DNA from 2 places in the Actinomadura sp. 1N219 genome. Region 2 is predicted to be linked to the other one. Evidence: riboswitches for the same ligand, from Rfam matches in the RefSeq annotation. Region 2 holds a riboswitch; the other holds the start of a gene.
What was found. A riboswitch is a leader RNA that binds a small molecule or an ion and turns the genes downstream of it on or off. The one in region 2 is predicted to bind glycine.
Positions count from the first base shown of each region.

Region 1: it holds a riboswitch for glycine, as region 2 does, so the genes downstream of both, gcvP (aminomethyl-transferring glycine dehydrogenase) here and gcvT (glycine cleavage system aminomethyltransferase GcvT) in region 2, are expected to answer to the same signal.

Region 1 covers NZ_JBIRAY010000005.1:140,497-147,844, forward strand. Annotated here, with positions in the region: gene ACH35V_RS18115 (alpha/beta family hydrolase) at 1-470, opposite strand, end outside; gene ACH35V_RS18120 (tetratricopeptide repeat protein) at 523-1,635, opposite strand; gene gcvP (aminomethyl-transferring glycine dehydrogenase) at 1,733-4,603, opposite strand; glycine riboswitch at 4,668-4,774, opposite strand; glycine riboswitch at 4,775-4,869, opposite strand; gene ACH35V_RS18130 (flippase-like domain-containing protein) at 5,240-7,348, shown strand, end outside.
Region 2 covers NZ_JBIRAY010000001.1:1,599,642-1,606,989, forward strand. Annotated here, with positions in the region: gene glyA (serine hydroxymethyltransferase) at 1-880, opposite strand, end outside; gene gcvH (glycine cleavage system protein GcvH) at 884-1,273, opposite strand; gene gcvT (glycine cleavage system aminomethyltransferase GcvT) at 1,314-2,417, opposite strand; glycine riboswitch at 2,595-2,690, opposite strand; gene ACH35V_RS07430 (RNA-guided endonuclease InsQ/TnpB family protein) at 2,887-4,116, shown strand; gene ACH35V_RS07435 (M50 family metallopeptidase) at 4,223-5,521, shown strand; gene ACH35V_RS07440 (PLP-dependent cysteine synthase family protein) at 5,537-6,634, opposite strand; gene ACH35V_RS07445 (hypothetical protein) at 6,738-7,348, shown strand, end outside.

The sequences.
Region 1 (7,348 bases), on a different contig from region 2:
CCGAACGGGTCCCGGTCGCCGTTGACGACGACGACCTCCACGCCCGCGGAGCGCAGCTCGTCCGCCCGCGTCTTCTCCGGGTTCCGCGGCGGGTGAAGCGGGAACGCCAGCGCGAGGACGCCCACCGCGCCCGCCGCCGTCGCCGTCCGGCACGCCACCCTGGCGCCGTTGCTCCGGCCTCCCTGCACGAGCGGGACGTCCCCGACCCGGTCCCGCAGCACGGCGATGATCTCCAGCCACGCCTCGTCCTGCTTCGCCTGCGGGCCGGGCGCGCGGCGGCCCGCGAGCCGGAACGGCTGCGTCACCCGCGCCACCGCGCCGCCCAGCCTCAGCGCGGTCTCCCGGACGGCGAGCAGGTCGGGCGCGTCCACGCTTCCGTTAGAGCCGTGCGTCAGGACCAGCAGGAACGCCGGGTCGTCCGCCTCGTCCAGCGCGACCCCGGCGAGCCCGTGCGCCGTCACGACCTCCATCGGCCCACCGTAGCCCGCCGCTGAAACGATCACCGCGGCGGGATGGCCGGCGCTAGCGCTCGGACCGGTCCGAGGGACCCATCGCGAGGCGGAGCCGCTCGGCGAAGCTCTCCTGCAGCAGCGGGCCCCACGCGTAGTCGCCGGGGACCTGCACCGCCCGGCCCAGCGCCTCCCGCGCGTCGCCCGCCCGCCGGTCGTCCGGCGCGTCGCCGTTCCGGACGGCGAGCAGCGCGTACATGTGGTCGAGCGCGCCGAACGCCTCCCCGGCGAGGGCGGGGAGCGTCCCGTCGGACACGGCCTGCTCGACGACCGGCTCCCACCACAGGTCGGCGGGGTCGCCGTCATCCTCGTCCACGCCGAAGTCGCGGCGGAGCCGCGCCCGCACCTGGCCCGCGGTCGCCGGGTCGGACAGCCCGCGCCGCCACACCTCGGCCGCCTCGCCGGCGCGTCCCCGCAGCGGCAGCGTCCGCGCCAGCAGCTCGGTCGCCAGCGGCCCCACCTCCGGGTCGGACGGATCCTCCCCCAGCGCCGCGCCGAACGAGCCGATCGCCTGGTCGAGGTAGGCGATGCCCAGCGCGACGGCGAGCCGCGCGTAGGCGTACGGGGCGGTGCCGCGGTCGATCAGCTTGAGCCCGGCGGCCAGGACCCGCTGCGCCCGCGCGGGCTCCCCGCGCTCCAGATGCCGCTGCGCGAGGTCGTGCGCGGCGGGCGGCCCGTACTCGGCGTCGCCCGTCGCGATCACCGCCTCCCAGTGGCCGCGCGCCTCGTCGAACTCGCCTGCGTCGTCGGCGATCCGGGCGAGCGCCAGATGCGCGGGCGGCAGGTACGCCGGGTTGCCGAAGTCGACCACCACCCGCCACGCGGGCGCCGCCTCGCCGTGCTCGCCGGCCCGCTCGTGCGTGAGCGCCAGATGGTAGGCGGCGCGCGGCCCGTACTCGGGGTCGCCGGTGGCGATCGCCGCCCGGTCGGCGTCCCGCGCCCGCTCGACCTCCCCGGCGTCGTCGAGGACGACCGCCAGCCCCAGCGCGGCCTGCGCCCGGCAGGACGTCTCGCCGAGCTCCAGCACCTTCTCGAACAGCAGCGCCGCGCGCCCCGCCTCGCCGTTCTCCGCGAGGCTCCGCGCCTCCTCGCACAGCTGAGCCGGGTCATCCGTCACGGGACTCATCAGTCTCCGCCCTCTGGGTCGGGGGTCCGCCACAGGAGCCTAGCGACCCCCCGACCCGGCGTCTCGCGACGCCGCCGGTCAGTCCCCGAAGGCCCGGTCAGTCTTCGAACGCTTCGGGGGGCGGGCAGGAGCAGAGGAGGTTGCGGTCGCCGTAGGCCTGGTCGATGCGGCGGACGGGCGGCCAGTACTTCCCGTCGCGGACGGCCGGGACGGGGTAGGCGGCCTCCTCGCGGGTGTAGGCGTGCTTCCAGTCGTCGGAGACCAGGCACGCGGCGGTGTGCGGGGCGTTCTTGAGCGGGTTGTCCTCGGCGTCGTAGCCGCCGTCCGCGACCCGCTGGATCTCCCGGCGGATCTCGATCATGGCGTCGCAGAAGCGGTCGAGCTCGGCGAGGTCCTCGGACTCGGTCGGCTCGATCATCAGGGTGCCGGCGACGGGGAAGGAGAGCGTCGGGGCGTGGAAGCCGTAGTCGATGAGGCGCTTGGCGACGTCCTCGGCGGTGACCCCCGTCTCCTTGGTGATCTTGCGGAGGTCGGCGATGCACTCGTGGGCGACGAGGCCGTTGCGACCGGTGTAGAGGATCGGGTAGTGCGGCCCGAGGCGGGTGGCGAGGTAGTTGGCGGCGACGATGGCGCCCTCGGTCGCGGCGGTGAGGCCGTCCGGGCCCATCATCGCGATGTACGCCCAGGAGATCGGCAGGATGCCCGCCGAGCCCCACGGGGCGGCGGAGATCGGGCCCACGCCGGTCTCCGGGCCCGCCTCGGCGCGCAGCGGGTGGTTCGGCAGGAACGGGGCGAGGTGCTCGCGGACGCCGATCGGGCCGACGCCGGGCCCGCCGCCTCCGTGCGGGATGCAGAACGTCTTGTGCAGGTTGAGGTGCGAGACGTCCGAGCCGAACTCGCCGGGACGGGACAGCCCGACGAGGGCGTTGAGGTTCGCGCCGTCGACGTAGACCTGGCCGCCCGCGTCGTGCACGGCCGCGCACACGTCGGTGATCGTCTCCTCGAAGACGCCGTGCGTGGACGGGTACGTCACCATGATCGCGGCGAGCCGGTCGCCGTGCTTGGCGATCTTGGCGTGCAGGTCGTCCAGGTCGACGTTGCCGCCGTCGTCGCACGACACGACGACGACGCGCATCCCGGCCATGACGGCGCTGGCGGCGTTGGTGCCGTGCGCGGACGACGGGATCAGGCACACGTCCCGGTGCTCCTCCCCGCGGGACGCGTGGTAGCCGCGGATCGCCAGCAGCCCGGCCAGCTCGCCCTGGGAGCCCGCGTTCGGCTGGACGGACACCTTCGCGTACCCGGTGATCTCGGCGAGCGCGTCCTCCAGCTCGCCGATCAGCTCGACGTACCCGGCGGCCTGGCCGACGGGCGCGAACGGGTGGATGTTCGCGAACTCCGGCCAGGTGATCGGCTCCATCTCGGCGGTGGCGTTCAGCTTCATCGTGCAGGAGCCGAGCGGAATCATCGAGCGGTCGAGCGCGACGTCCTTGTCCTGGAGTTTGCGCAGGTAGCGCAGCATCGCGGTCTCGGAGCGGTGCGCGTGGAAGACGGGATGGGTCAGGTAGGGGCTCTCGCGGCGCAGCGTGCCGGGGAGCGCCTCGGCCGCCTCGCCGGCCTCGGCGGCGCCGAACGCCTCAAGGACGGCCGTGACGTGCGCGGGCAGCGTCGTCTCGTCGCAGGCGACGCCGACGTGGTCGGCGTCCACGGGACGCACGTTGATCCCGCGCTGGCGGGCCGCGTCCACCACTTGGGCGGCGCGGCCGGGCACGCGGGCCAGGACGGTGTCGAAGAACGCGCCGTGCACGACCTCCACGCCGCTCTCGCGGAGCCCCGCGGCGATCTCGGCGGCGCGGCGGTGCGCCCGCTGCGCGATCGCGGCAAGCCCCTCCGGCCCGTGGTAGACCGCGTACATGCTCGCCATGACGGCGAGGAGCACCTGCGCGGTGCAGATGTTGCTGGTGGCCTTCTCGCGGCGGATGTGCTGCTCGCGGGTCTGCAGCGCCAGCCGGTGGGCGGGCGCGCCGTCGGCGTCGACGGACACGCCGACGAGCCGTCCGGGGAGCTGCCGCTGGATGCCCTCGCGGACCGCCATGTAGCCGGCGTGCGGGCCGCCGAACCCGAACGGGACGCCGAACCGCTGCGCCGAGCCCACGGCGATGTCCGCGCCGGACTCGGCGGGCGGCCGCAGCAGCGTCAGGGCGAGCAGGTCGGCGGCGACGACCGCCTGCGCGCCGCGCTCGTGCGCCTGCGCGATGACGGGCTCCAGGTCGCGGACGGCGCCCGACGCGCCCGGGTACTGCAGCAGCACGCCGAAGACGTCGCCCTCGGGCAGCCCGCCGGACAGGTCGGCGACGACCACGTCGATGCCGAGCGGGACGGCCCGCGTCCGGACGACCTCGATCGTCTGCGGGAGCACGTCGGCGTCCACAAGGAACGTTCCCGGCTCCTTCCGCTTGGTGACGCGGTGGGCGAGGGCCATGCCCTCGGCGGCGGCGGTCGCCTCGTCCAGCATGGACGCGTTCGCCACCGGCAGCCCCGTCAGATCGCTGACGACGGTCTGGAAGTTCAGCAGCGCCTCGAGGCGCCCCTGGGAGATCTCCGGCTGGTAGGGGGTGTAGGCGGTGTACCAGCCGGGGTTCTCCAGGACGTTCCGCATGATCACGCCCGGGGTGATCGTCCCGTGGTAGCCGAGGCCGATCATGGACGTGAGCACGGTGTTGCGGGCGGCGAGCTCGCGGAGGCGGTCCAGCGCGGCGGGCTCGCTCAGCGCGGGCGGCAGGTCCAGCGGGCGGGACGTGCGGATCGCGGCCGGGACGGCGTCGTCGATCAGCGCCTCGACGCCCGCGTAGCCGATGGCGGCGAGCATCCTCGCCTGGTCGTCGGGCGACGGGCCGATGTGCCGGTCGGCGAACGCGGCCCGCGGATGCTGCGGCGCGGCCACGGGGGCGAAGAACTGGGCGGTCATGGAGAGCCTCCTGGCTGCTGCGGTCGCTCAGGCGGGCCGCTGGCGCGCGGGCCTGCGGCCGGTCTCCCCCTCTGTCATCGGCACCTGAGAGCTTCACCCGCGCCGCGGGGTTTCCCCTTCGGTGAGCCGCCTTCCCGCGCTGCGGGAATCGACGCCTTCTTTCCAGAGGTGCCTCGCCCAGCGGTCCTTTTGCCTGAGAGGTTCCGGGGAGGTTGCCCCTTCGGCGCCCCACGCTGGCGGCGTGGGGTCTCTCCCGCACAGGGTCGACGGCATGTCCTGGACAAACCCTACCCAAAGATCGGTTCCCACGATCGCGCCGGGTCCGGCCGGGCCCGTCCCCGCGGGGCCCGGCGCCGTACCAGCCAGTACGATGTGCAGTCCCACCTGGGACGGAACGGCCCCGGGCGACGCGGACGCAGATGGTCGTCGAGCGGAGCCCGTCCGTTGAACGGCGGTGGGCGGGAGCTGGAGATGGTCCGTCGAGCGGAGCTCGTCCGTTGAATGGCGGTGGGTGGGGGCTGGAGGACGGTGGGCTGCGGGGTGAACGCGCGACGCCCGACGGGGCACCGGTCGACGGCGCGCCGCCGGTTCTGGGACGCTGATCGCGATGGCGGACGGTCAGGGCGGCGGTACGGCGTGACCCCGATCCACGAGGAGACGGTGCCCGCGCGGCAGGGCGCGCCCGCCGGTGTGCCCGTCGACGAGCCCGCCCAGCCGGACCGGATCCGCCGCCCGGGCGACGCGATCCGGTTCGCGGCGTCCGTCGTCGGGCTCGCGGCGGTGATGCTGCTGGTGTCGATCGCGCAGGAGACGACGCACGGCCTGCACACCGACATCGCCGAGGGCGCCGCGCACGCGCCGCGGCTGCTGCTGTCGCTGGCGACGCTGGTGTCCAGCTTCGGCGTGCTGGCCGTGCCGATCGCGTTCGGGATCGAGCGGCTGTTCCACAAGGACGGGATGCGCGTCGCGATCGCGCTGCTCGCCGCCGTGATCGCGTTCGGGCTCACGGTCGGCCTGGACGACCTGGTCGTGCGGGGCGCGCCCGGCGGCGTCCTGGACTCGCTGATCTGGGGCGGCACGGAGACCGCGCCGGTGCACACCGACATCGCGCCGGTGATCGCGTTCGTCAGCGCGGTCGGGATGGCGGGCCGCGCCCGCTGGCAGGCCGCGACCTGGACGCTGATCGGGCTGGCCGCGCTGACGGGCCTCACCGCGTCCTACGCCTCGGTCGCCGCGCTCGCCGCCACCTACCTCCTCGGCCGCGCCATCGGCCACGGCACCCTGTACGCGGTCGGCACCCCGAACCCGCGCCCGCCGGGACGGGCGGTGGTGGCGGCGCTCGAACGCCTCGGGCTGCGCCCGGAACGCGCCGCGCGGCTGGACGAGCCCGCGGACGGCGCCGAGCAGACCCGCCGGTACGGCGTCGTCCTCGCGCCTCGCCCCTTGGACGGACGCGGCGCGCGCCTCCCCGTCGGACGCGGCGCCCACGGCGACTGGGACCTGGAGCTGCACGTCCTCGACCGCGACCAGCAGACGGCGGGCCTGCTGTACCGGGTGTGGCGGCTGCTGCGGCTGCGCGGCACGACGACCGGGCGGGCGCTGCGCTCGCTGCGCCGGTCCCTGGAGCAGGAGTCGCTGATGGCGTACGCGGTGGACGCGGCGGGCGTCCGGACGCCGCGCCTGATCGGCACGTCGGAGGTCGGCACGGAGGCGGCGCTGCTGGCGTACGAGCACGTCCCGGGGCGGCGGCTCGCCGACCTCGACGACGAGGAGATCACCGACGACCTCCTGACGGACATCTGGCGGCAGTTCCGCGCGCTGCAGGAGGGGCGGCTGGCGCACCGCCGGCTGCAGGACGGCGCCGTCCTGGTCGGCGACGACGGCGGCGCCTACATCACCGACCTGCGGGCCGGGGAGATCGCAGCGGGCGACCTGGCGCTGCGGCTCGACCTGGCGCAGGTCCTCACGACGCTGGCGCTGCGGGCGAGCCCGGAGCGGGCCGTCCGGACCGCGGCGGCCGTGCTCGGCGAGGAGGCCCTCGCCGCCGCCGTCCCGCTGCTGCAGCGGGTGGCGCTGTCCCGGACGACCCGGACGGCGCTGCGGCACGACCGGGACCTGCTGACCCGCATCCGGGAGCAGATCGTCCGGCTGAAGCCGGAGACAGAGGTCGCGCCCGCCAGGCTGGAGCGCTTCCGCCCCCGGACGATCTTCAGCATCGTGGCGCTGTCGGTCGCGGCGTACATCGTCATCCCGCAGGTGGCGAGCCTCGACATCGGGAGGATGACGGCCACCGCGAGCTGGCACTGGGTCCTGATCGCGCTGGGCGCGGCGGCGCTCACCTACGTCGCGGCGGCGCTGATGCTGATGGGGTTCGTCCCGGAGCGGCTGCCGCTGGGCCGGACGGTCCTGGCGCAGCTCGCCGCGTCGTTCGTGAAGCTGGTCGCGCCGGCGGCCGTCGGCGGCGTCGCGGTCAACACCCGCTACCTGCAGCGCTCCGGGGTGCGGCCCGGCCCGGCCGTCGCGAGCGTCGGCGCGTCGCAGCTGGTGGGGCTGGTCACGCACATCCTGCTGCTGATCCTCTTCGGGTTCCTCACCGGGTCGACGTCGAAGGCGACGCAGGACCTCGCGCCGTCCCGGACCGTCGTGATCGCCGTGCTGTCGCTGGGCCTGCTCGCGGGTCTCGCGCTGACGGTGCCGCGCGTCCGGCGGGAGGTCACGACCCGCCTGAAGAGCATGTTCTCCGGC
Region 2 (7,348 bases):
GCCGGGCGCCCTCGACGGTGAGCGCCTGCCGGGCCCGGAACTCCTCGGACGCGGCGATCTTGAGCGCAACGGCCTTGGCGGCGATCACATGCTCCAGCGGGCCGCCCTGCATGCCGGGGAACACCGCCGAGTTGATCTTCTTGCCGAACTCCTCGCGGGCGAGGATCAGCCCGCCGCGCGGGCCGCCGAGCGTCTTGTGCGTCGTGGTCGTGACGATGTCCGCGTACGGGACGGGCGACGGGTGCAGCCCCGCCGCGACGAGGCCCGCGAAGTGCGCCATGTCGACCATGAGCAGCGCGCCGACCGAGTCGGCGATCTCCCGGAAGGCCGCGAAGTCGAGCTGCCGCGGGTACGCCGACCAGCCCGCCACGATCATCTTCGGGCGCTGCTCGGCCGCGAGCGCGGCCACCTCGTCCATGTCGACGAGGCCGTCGTCCTCGCGGACGTGGTACGGCACCACGTTCAGGACCTTGCCGGAGTAGTTCAGCCGCATCCCGTGGGTGAGGTGCCCGCCGTGCGCGAGGTCGAGGCCGAGGATCGTGTCCCCGTGCTGCAGCAGCGCGAAGTACACCGCCGTGTTGGCCTGCGCCCCGCTGTGCGGCTGGACGTTCGCGTGCTCGGCGCCGAACAGCGCCTTCGCCCGGTCGATCGCGAGCTGCTCGGTGACGTCGACGAACTCGCAGCCGCCGTAGTAGCGCCGGCCGGGGTAGCCCTCTGCGTACTTGTTGGTCAGGACGGAGCCCTGCGCCTCCAGGACGGAGACCGGCGCGAAGTTCTCCGACGCGATCATCTCGAGAGTGGACTGCTGGCGCCGCAGCTCGGCGGCGACGGCCTCGGCGACCTCGGGGTCGGCCTCGGCGAGCGGGTCGTGCAGGCTCACCGGTCAGGCCTCCTCGATCAGCTTCTCGTAGGCGACGGAGTCGAGCAGGTCGCCCGGCTCGTCCGACACGCGGACCTTGAAGATCCAGCCCTCGCCGTACGGGTCGTCGTTGATGACCTTCGGCTCGTCCACCACCGCGCTGTTGATCGCGGTGACCTCGCCGCTGACGGGCGAGTAGATGTCGCTGACCGACTTCGTCGACTCGACCTCGCCGCACGGCTCGCCAGCCTCGACCGCGTCGCCCTCGGACGGCTGCAGCTCGAGGTAGACGATCTCGCCGAGGGCGTCGGCGGCGTGCGCGGTGATGCCGATGGTGACGATGCCGTCGTCGCCCCCCAGGCCGGACACCCATTCGTGTTCTTCGCTGTAGCGGAGCTGCTCCGGAACGCTCACGATCACTTCTCTCTCTTCACTGCGGGGGTTCCCCCGGATTTCAGGAACGCTTGTAGAACGGCAGGGCCACCACGTCCACGGGCTCGTGCCGGCCGCGGACGTCCACGGCGAGACCGGTCTCCGCGGCGCCGCTGTCGAGGTACGCCATGGCGATCGGCTCGCCCAGTGTCGGCGACGGGGCGCCGCTCGTCACGACCCCGCACGGCGTGCCGCCGGACGCGACGACCTGGTACCCCTTGCGCGGCGCCCGGCGCCCCCGCGCCACCAGTCCCACGAGCCTACGGCCCGGCGGGGTCTGGGCCACCGCCGCCAGGGCCGACCTGCCCACGAAGTCGCCCGGCTTGTCCAGCTTCACGACCCGTCCGAGGCCCGCCTCGAACGGCGTCGTCTCGGCGGTCAGCTCGTTGCCGTACAGCGGCATGCCCGCCTCCAGGCGCAGGCTGTCGCGCGCCGCCAGCCCGGCGGGGACGACCCCGTCGACCCCTTCGAGCGCCTTCCACAGCCGCACGGCGTCGGACGCGTCCACGAACAACTCGAAGCCGTCCTCCCCGGTGTACCCGGTGCGGGCGACGAGCGCGTCGACGTCCGCGACCCGTCCTGCGAGGATCGCGTAGTACTTGAGGTCGGCCAGCGGCGCGTCGGTGAACCCTTCGAGAATCGTCTGCGAACGCGGCCCCTGCAGCGCGATCAGCGCGTAGGAGGCGGACCGGTCGTCCACGGCGGCCTCGAAGCCCGCGGCCCGCTCGGCGAGCGCGTCCCGGACGACGTCGGCGTTGGCGGCGTTCGCGACGACCATCCACGTCGTGTCGGCGAGCCGGTAGACGATCAGGTCGTCGAGGACGCCGCCGTCCGGCCCGCAGATCATCGTGTAGCGGGCCTTGCCGACGGGCATCGCCGCCAGCTTCCCGACCAGCGCGTAGTCCAGCGCGTCGCCCGCGCCCGGACCGGAGAGGAAGATCTCCCCCATGTGCGACAGGTCGAACAGCCCGGCGCCGGTACGGACCGCCTGATGCTCGGCGGTCTCGCTCCTGTAGCGCAGCGGCATCAGGTGGCCGGCGAAGTCCACGAGGTTCGCGCCGAGGTCCTGGTGGACGTCGTGCAGCGGCGTCTTCTTCGGACTTTTCGCGGGTGGATCGGCGGGCATGGGTTCGGCTCCTTCGTCACGGGCACGCGTGGTCCATCGTCCCACTCGCGCACCGGGCGTATCGGTGCCTCCCCCTCTGTCATCGGCGCCTGAGAGCTTCACCCGTCCCCGCGTGACGGCGGGCGGACGGGCTTTCACCTTCGGCGGGGGACCGTGTCCCCGCTTTCCAGAGGTCGCCTCGCCCGTGCGGTCCGTGGGCCTGAGAGGTTCCGGGGAGGAGTTGCTCCTTCGGCGTCCCCCACCGGCTGCGAGGGACTCTCCCGCACGGGATCGTCGGCTGCCGGTCAGGCTAGCAGCGGCTCCCCCACACGACCACCCGTGGTCCGGACGTAGCCCGGCCACCGTCCGGCCGCCTGCGGCGCGGTGCCGCCTGCCGCGCCGTCCCGCGCAGGCGGCAGGCTTCCTCCGCGAAGATTCGACCGGACGGGGCCGTTGATGACCTTGAGTGGTTCTGTCGTACCCCACCGTTATGGTGCCGATCATGTCCCCCGCACCCATGGACCCGCCCCCCGAGCAGGAGGATCCGAGGCATGCCCGATACACCTATCGGGCCCGGCTGTCGAGCACGGCTGAACGGGCCCTGCGGGCGGAGTGGGATCGCTGCCGCTGGGTGTGGAACATGTGCGTGGAAGCCTCCAAGACCGCGCACAAGGCCGGTGAGAAGATCGGACCCGCCGGGCTGTGCAAGCTCCTGTCCGGCTGGCGCGCCGAACACGGCTGGCTCCGCGCCGGGTCGAGCGTGGCGCAGCAGCAGACCATCCGGGATTTCGGCAAAGCCCGGGCCAAGGCGATCAAGGACATCACCGACCGCCTGCCGATGCGGAGGCGGGCCGGGATGCCCCGGTTCAAGAGCAAGGCGCTGGCAGCGCCGACCCTGAACTACCACCGGTGGGGCTTCCGGCTCAAAGACGGCGGGGTGCATCTGGCGGGCGGGATCGTGGTGCGGGTGGTGTGGTCGCGGGACCTGCCGGCCGACCCGACATCGGTGCGGATATACCGCGACAGCCTTGGCCATTGGTATGTCAGCTTCGTGGTGCCCGCCCAGGTGGTCCCGCTGCCCCCGGCGAACACGATGATCGGGGTGGACTGGGGTGTGAGGGAGATCGCCACCACCACTTGCGACGCGCACGATCTGCCGCACCCCCGGCACGGCCGCAAGGCTGCCGCCGGGCTGTCCCGCTACCAGCGGCGCATGGCCCGGCGCCGGCCCGCCAAGGGTCAGAAGGCGTCCAAGGGGTATCAGCGGGCGAAGAAGCAGGCGGCCCGGGTCGCCAAGAAGGTCGCCCGGCAGCGGCAGGACACCGCTCGTAAATGGGCCAAGAGCGTGGTCCGCGATTTCGATCAGATCGCGGTCGAAGATTTCCGTCCCAAGTTCCTGGCCAAGACCACCATGGCGCGCAAGGCGGCCGACGCCGCGATCGGCGCCACCAAAGGCGCACTGGTGGAGATGGGCCGCAAACACGGCCGCGACGTCCGCCTCGTTCACCCACGCAACACCACGACCGACTGCGCGGCATGCGGTGCGAGAACCAAGCACCGCCTGCCGCTCGGAGAACGCACATACACCTGCATCACCTGCGGGGCGTCCCAGCCCAGGGACAAGAACTCCGCCCAGATGATGCTGGTCAGGGCCGGTTTCGTCCCTGCTGGTGCCGAGGGTGTAGGACCGCCGGGCCCGCCGGGCCCCGCGGCGACCTGAGCCAGAAATCCCCTCCCTTCAGGGACGGGAGGATTCAAGTACTCTGAGTTGGTTGCTGGAGATCACCCCCGGTGCGCGGGGTGCACGACCCGGAGGGCGAAGCCGCATGGCCTACCTGGCTGGAGCGCTGATCGTATTCTTCGGCCTGCTGGTGTCCATCGCCCTGCACGAACTCGGGCACTTCTCGTTCGCCAAGCTGTTCCGGGTGCGGACGACCCAGTTCATGGTCGGGTTCGGGCCCACGATGAAGTCGTGGCGGCGCGGCGAGACCGAGTACGGCGTCAAATGGATCCCGCTCGGCGGCTACGTCCGCATGATCGGGATGCTGCCGCCGCGCAAGGGCGACGCCCCCGGCCAGGTCCGCCAGGCTAGCACCGGCCCGTTCCAGGGGCTGATCGAGTCGGCGCGCGGCGCGGCGCTCGAGGAGGTCAGGCCCGGCGACGAGGACCGCGTCTTCTACGCCAAGAAGTGGTGGCAGAAGGCGCTGATCATGGTCGGCGGGCCCGCCATGAACCTGATCCTGGCCGTGCTGTTCTTCGCGATCCTGCTGATGGGCATCGGCACGAACCAGCCCCAGCCGGTGATCGACACGGTCGCCCAGTGCATCGTCCCGGCGAGCCAGTCCGAGCTCAAGGACTGCCCGGCGAACGCGCCGCCGACCCCCGCCAAGCAGGTCGGGCTGCTGCCGGGCGACCGCGTCGTGGCGTTCGACGGCAAGAAGATCGGCGACTACCGGGACCTCCAGGAGCAGATCCGCGACTCCGGCGGCCGGACCGTCCCGATGACCGTCCGGCGCGACGGGAAGGACCTGCGGCTCGACGTCCCGATCACCCGCAACAAGATGCGCGACCTCGACGACGAGGACGAGATCGTCAACGTCGGGTTCCTCGGCATCACCCCCGGCAGCGCGGTCGAGCGGCAGGGGCCGGGCGCGGTCGCGAGCACGATGGGCGACCTGACCTCGCGCACCGCGGGCGCGCTGGTGCGGATGCCGCAGAAGATGGTCGGCGTCTGGAACGCGGCGTTCGGCGGCGAGGAGCGCGACCCGAACGGCCCGATCGGCGTCGTCGGCGTCAGCCGGATCGGCGGCGAGTTCGCCGCCGACGACACCATCGCCGGGAGCCAGAAGGTCGCCTACTTCGTGATGCTGCTCGGGTCGCTGAACCTCGCGGTGGGGCTGTTCAACCTCGTCCCGCTGCTGCCGCTGGACGGCGGGCACATCGCCGGCGCCCTGCTGGAGGCGGTCAAGAAGCTGTTCGCCAAGATCTTCCGAAGGCCCGACCCCGGGTACGTGGACGTCGCCAAGGCCCTCCCGGTGACGTATGTGATGGCGGCCGTCCTGATCGTCATGGGCGGGCTGCTGATCTACGCCGACCTGTTCAATCCGGTTCGGGTCACGGGTTAGCCGGGCGCTACCGCGTTACGGGACGGCGGGCAGCTCGCCGGTCTTCAGGAAGTCGGTCAGCGCGGCCAGGTAAGGCTCGATGCGGAGGCCCTGCGCGGCGAGCCAGGCGTCCGAGCCGTAGGTGCCGGTGTAGCGTTCGCCGCCGTCGCAGATCAGCGTGACGACGCTGCCGCGCTCGCCGCTCGCCCGCATCTGCGCGATCAGCTCCGCCACGCCCCACATGTTGGTGCCGGTGGAGCCGCCGACGTCGCGTCCGCTGACCTCGTTCGTCCAGCGCATCGCGGCGATGGACGCCGCGTCCGGCACCTGGATCATCCGGTCGATCACCGTGGGCAGGAACGACGGCTCGACGCGGGGACGGCCGATGCCCTCGATCCGCGAGCCCGCCGCGGTCCGCTCCGGGTCGCCGTCGGCGAACGAGCCGTGGAACGCCGAGCCCTCCGGGTCGACGACCGCGAGCCGCGTCTGGAACCGCCGGTACCGGGCGTAGCGGCCGATCGTCGCGGACGTCCCGCCGGTGCCCGCACCGACCACGATCCAGGACGGTTCGGGGAACCGCTCCAGCCGCAGCTGCTCGAAGATCGACTCGGCGATGTTGTTGTTGCCGCGCCAGTCCGTCGCGCGTTCGGCGTAGGTGAACTGGTCCATGAAGTGCCCGCCGCACTCGGCCGCGAGCCGCCGCGACTCGTCGTAGATGGAGGAGGGATCGTCCACCAGATGGCAGCGGCCGCCGTAGAACTCGATCAGCTGGATCTTCTCCGGGCTCGTGGACGCGGGCATCACCGCGACGAACGGCAGCCCCAGCAGCCGCGCGAAGTACGCCTCCGACACCGCCGTCGACCCGCTGGACGCCTCGATCACCGTCGTGTCGTCGCGGATCCAGCCGTTCGCCAGCCCGTACAGGAACAGCGACCGCGCCAGCCGGTGCTTCAGCGACCCCGTCGGGTGGACGGACTCGTCCTTCAGATAGAGGTCGATGCCCCAGTCGGGCGGCAGGGGGAACACATGCAGGTGCGTGTCGGCGCTGCGGTTGGCGTCGGCGTCGACCAGCCGGATCGCCTCCGCGACCCAGGTGCGGTACGCGGGATCCCAGCGGTCCACGGTGCGGCTCACGGCGGCCCCCTTCGCTCATCGTCGTCGACCGGTGCCGTTTCGTGCCCTGGGCCCCACGATATCCATGCATGTCACCGGGCATGATGGGGGCAGCGGGGGGCAGATGATCGAGATGTTCGACGCGCGCATCGTGGAGACCGGGCGGCTGCCGCTGTTCGGCTTCTTCGTCGCGTTCATGATCACGTTCGTGCTGACGCGGGTGAACGTCCGGCTGATCCGGGCGGACGTGCGCTGGTTCCGGAACGTGACGGCCGGCGACGTGCACATCCACCATGTCGTGTTCGGGGTCGTGCTGATGCTGGCGGGCGGGGTGGCGAGCCTCGCCGTCCCGGACGGGCACGTCCGGCTCGACCTGCTGGCGGCCGTCGTGTTCGGGATGGGCTCGGCGCTCGTCCTGGACGAGTTCGCCCTGATCCTGCATCTCAGCGACGTCTACTGGACGGAGAAGGGCCGCGCGTCAGTCGACGCCGTGTTCGTCGCCATCGCGGTGACGGGGCTGCTGCTGCTCGGCGTCCGGCCGTTCGGGTACGAGGGCATCGGCATCGACCCCGGCGGCGGCGACCTCAGCGTCGGCTACGTCGCGTTCCTCGCCGGCAACCTCGCCCTCGCCGTGATCACGCTGCTGAAGGGCAAGATCTGGACCGGGCTGATCGGCCTGTTCCTGCCCGCGCTGCTGATCGTCGGGGCCGTGCGGGTGGCGCGGCCCGGCTCGCC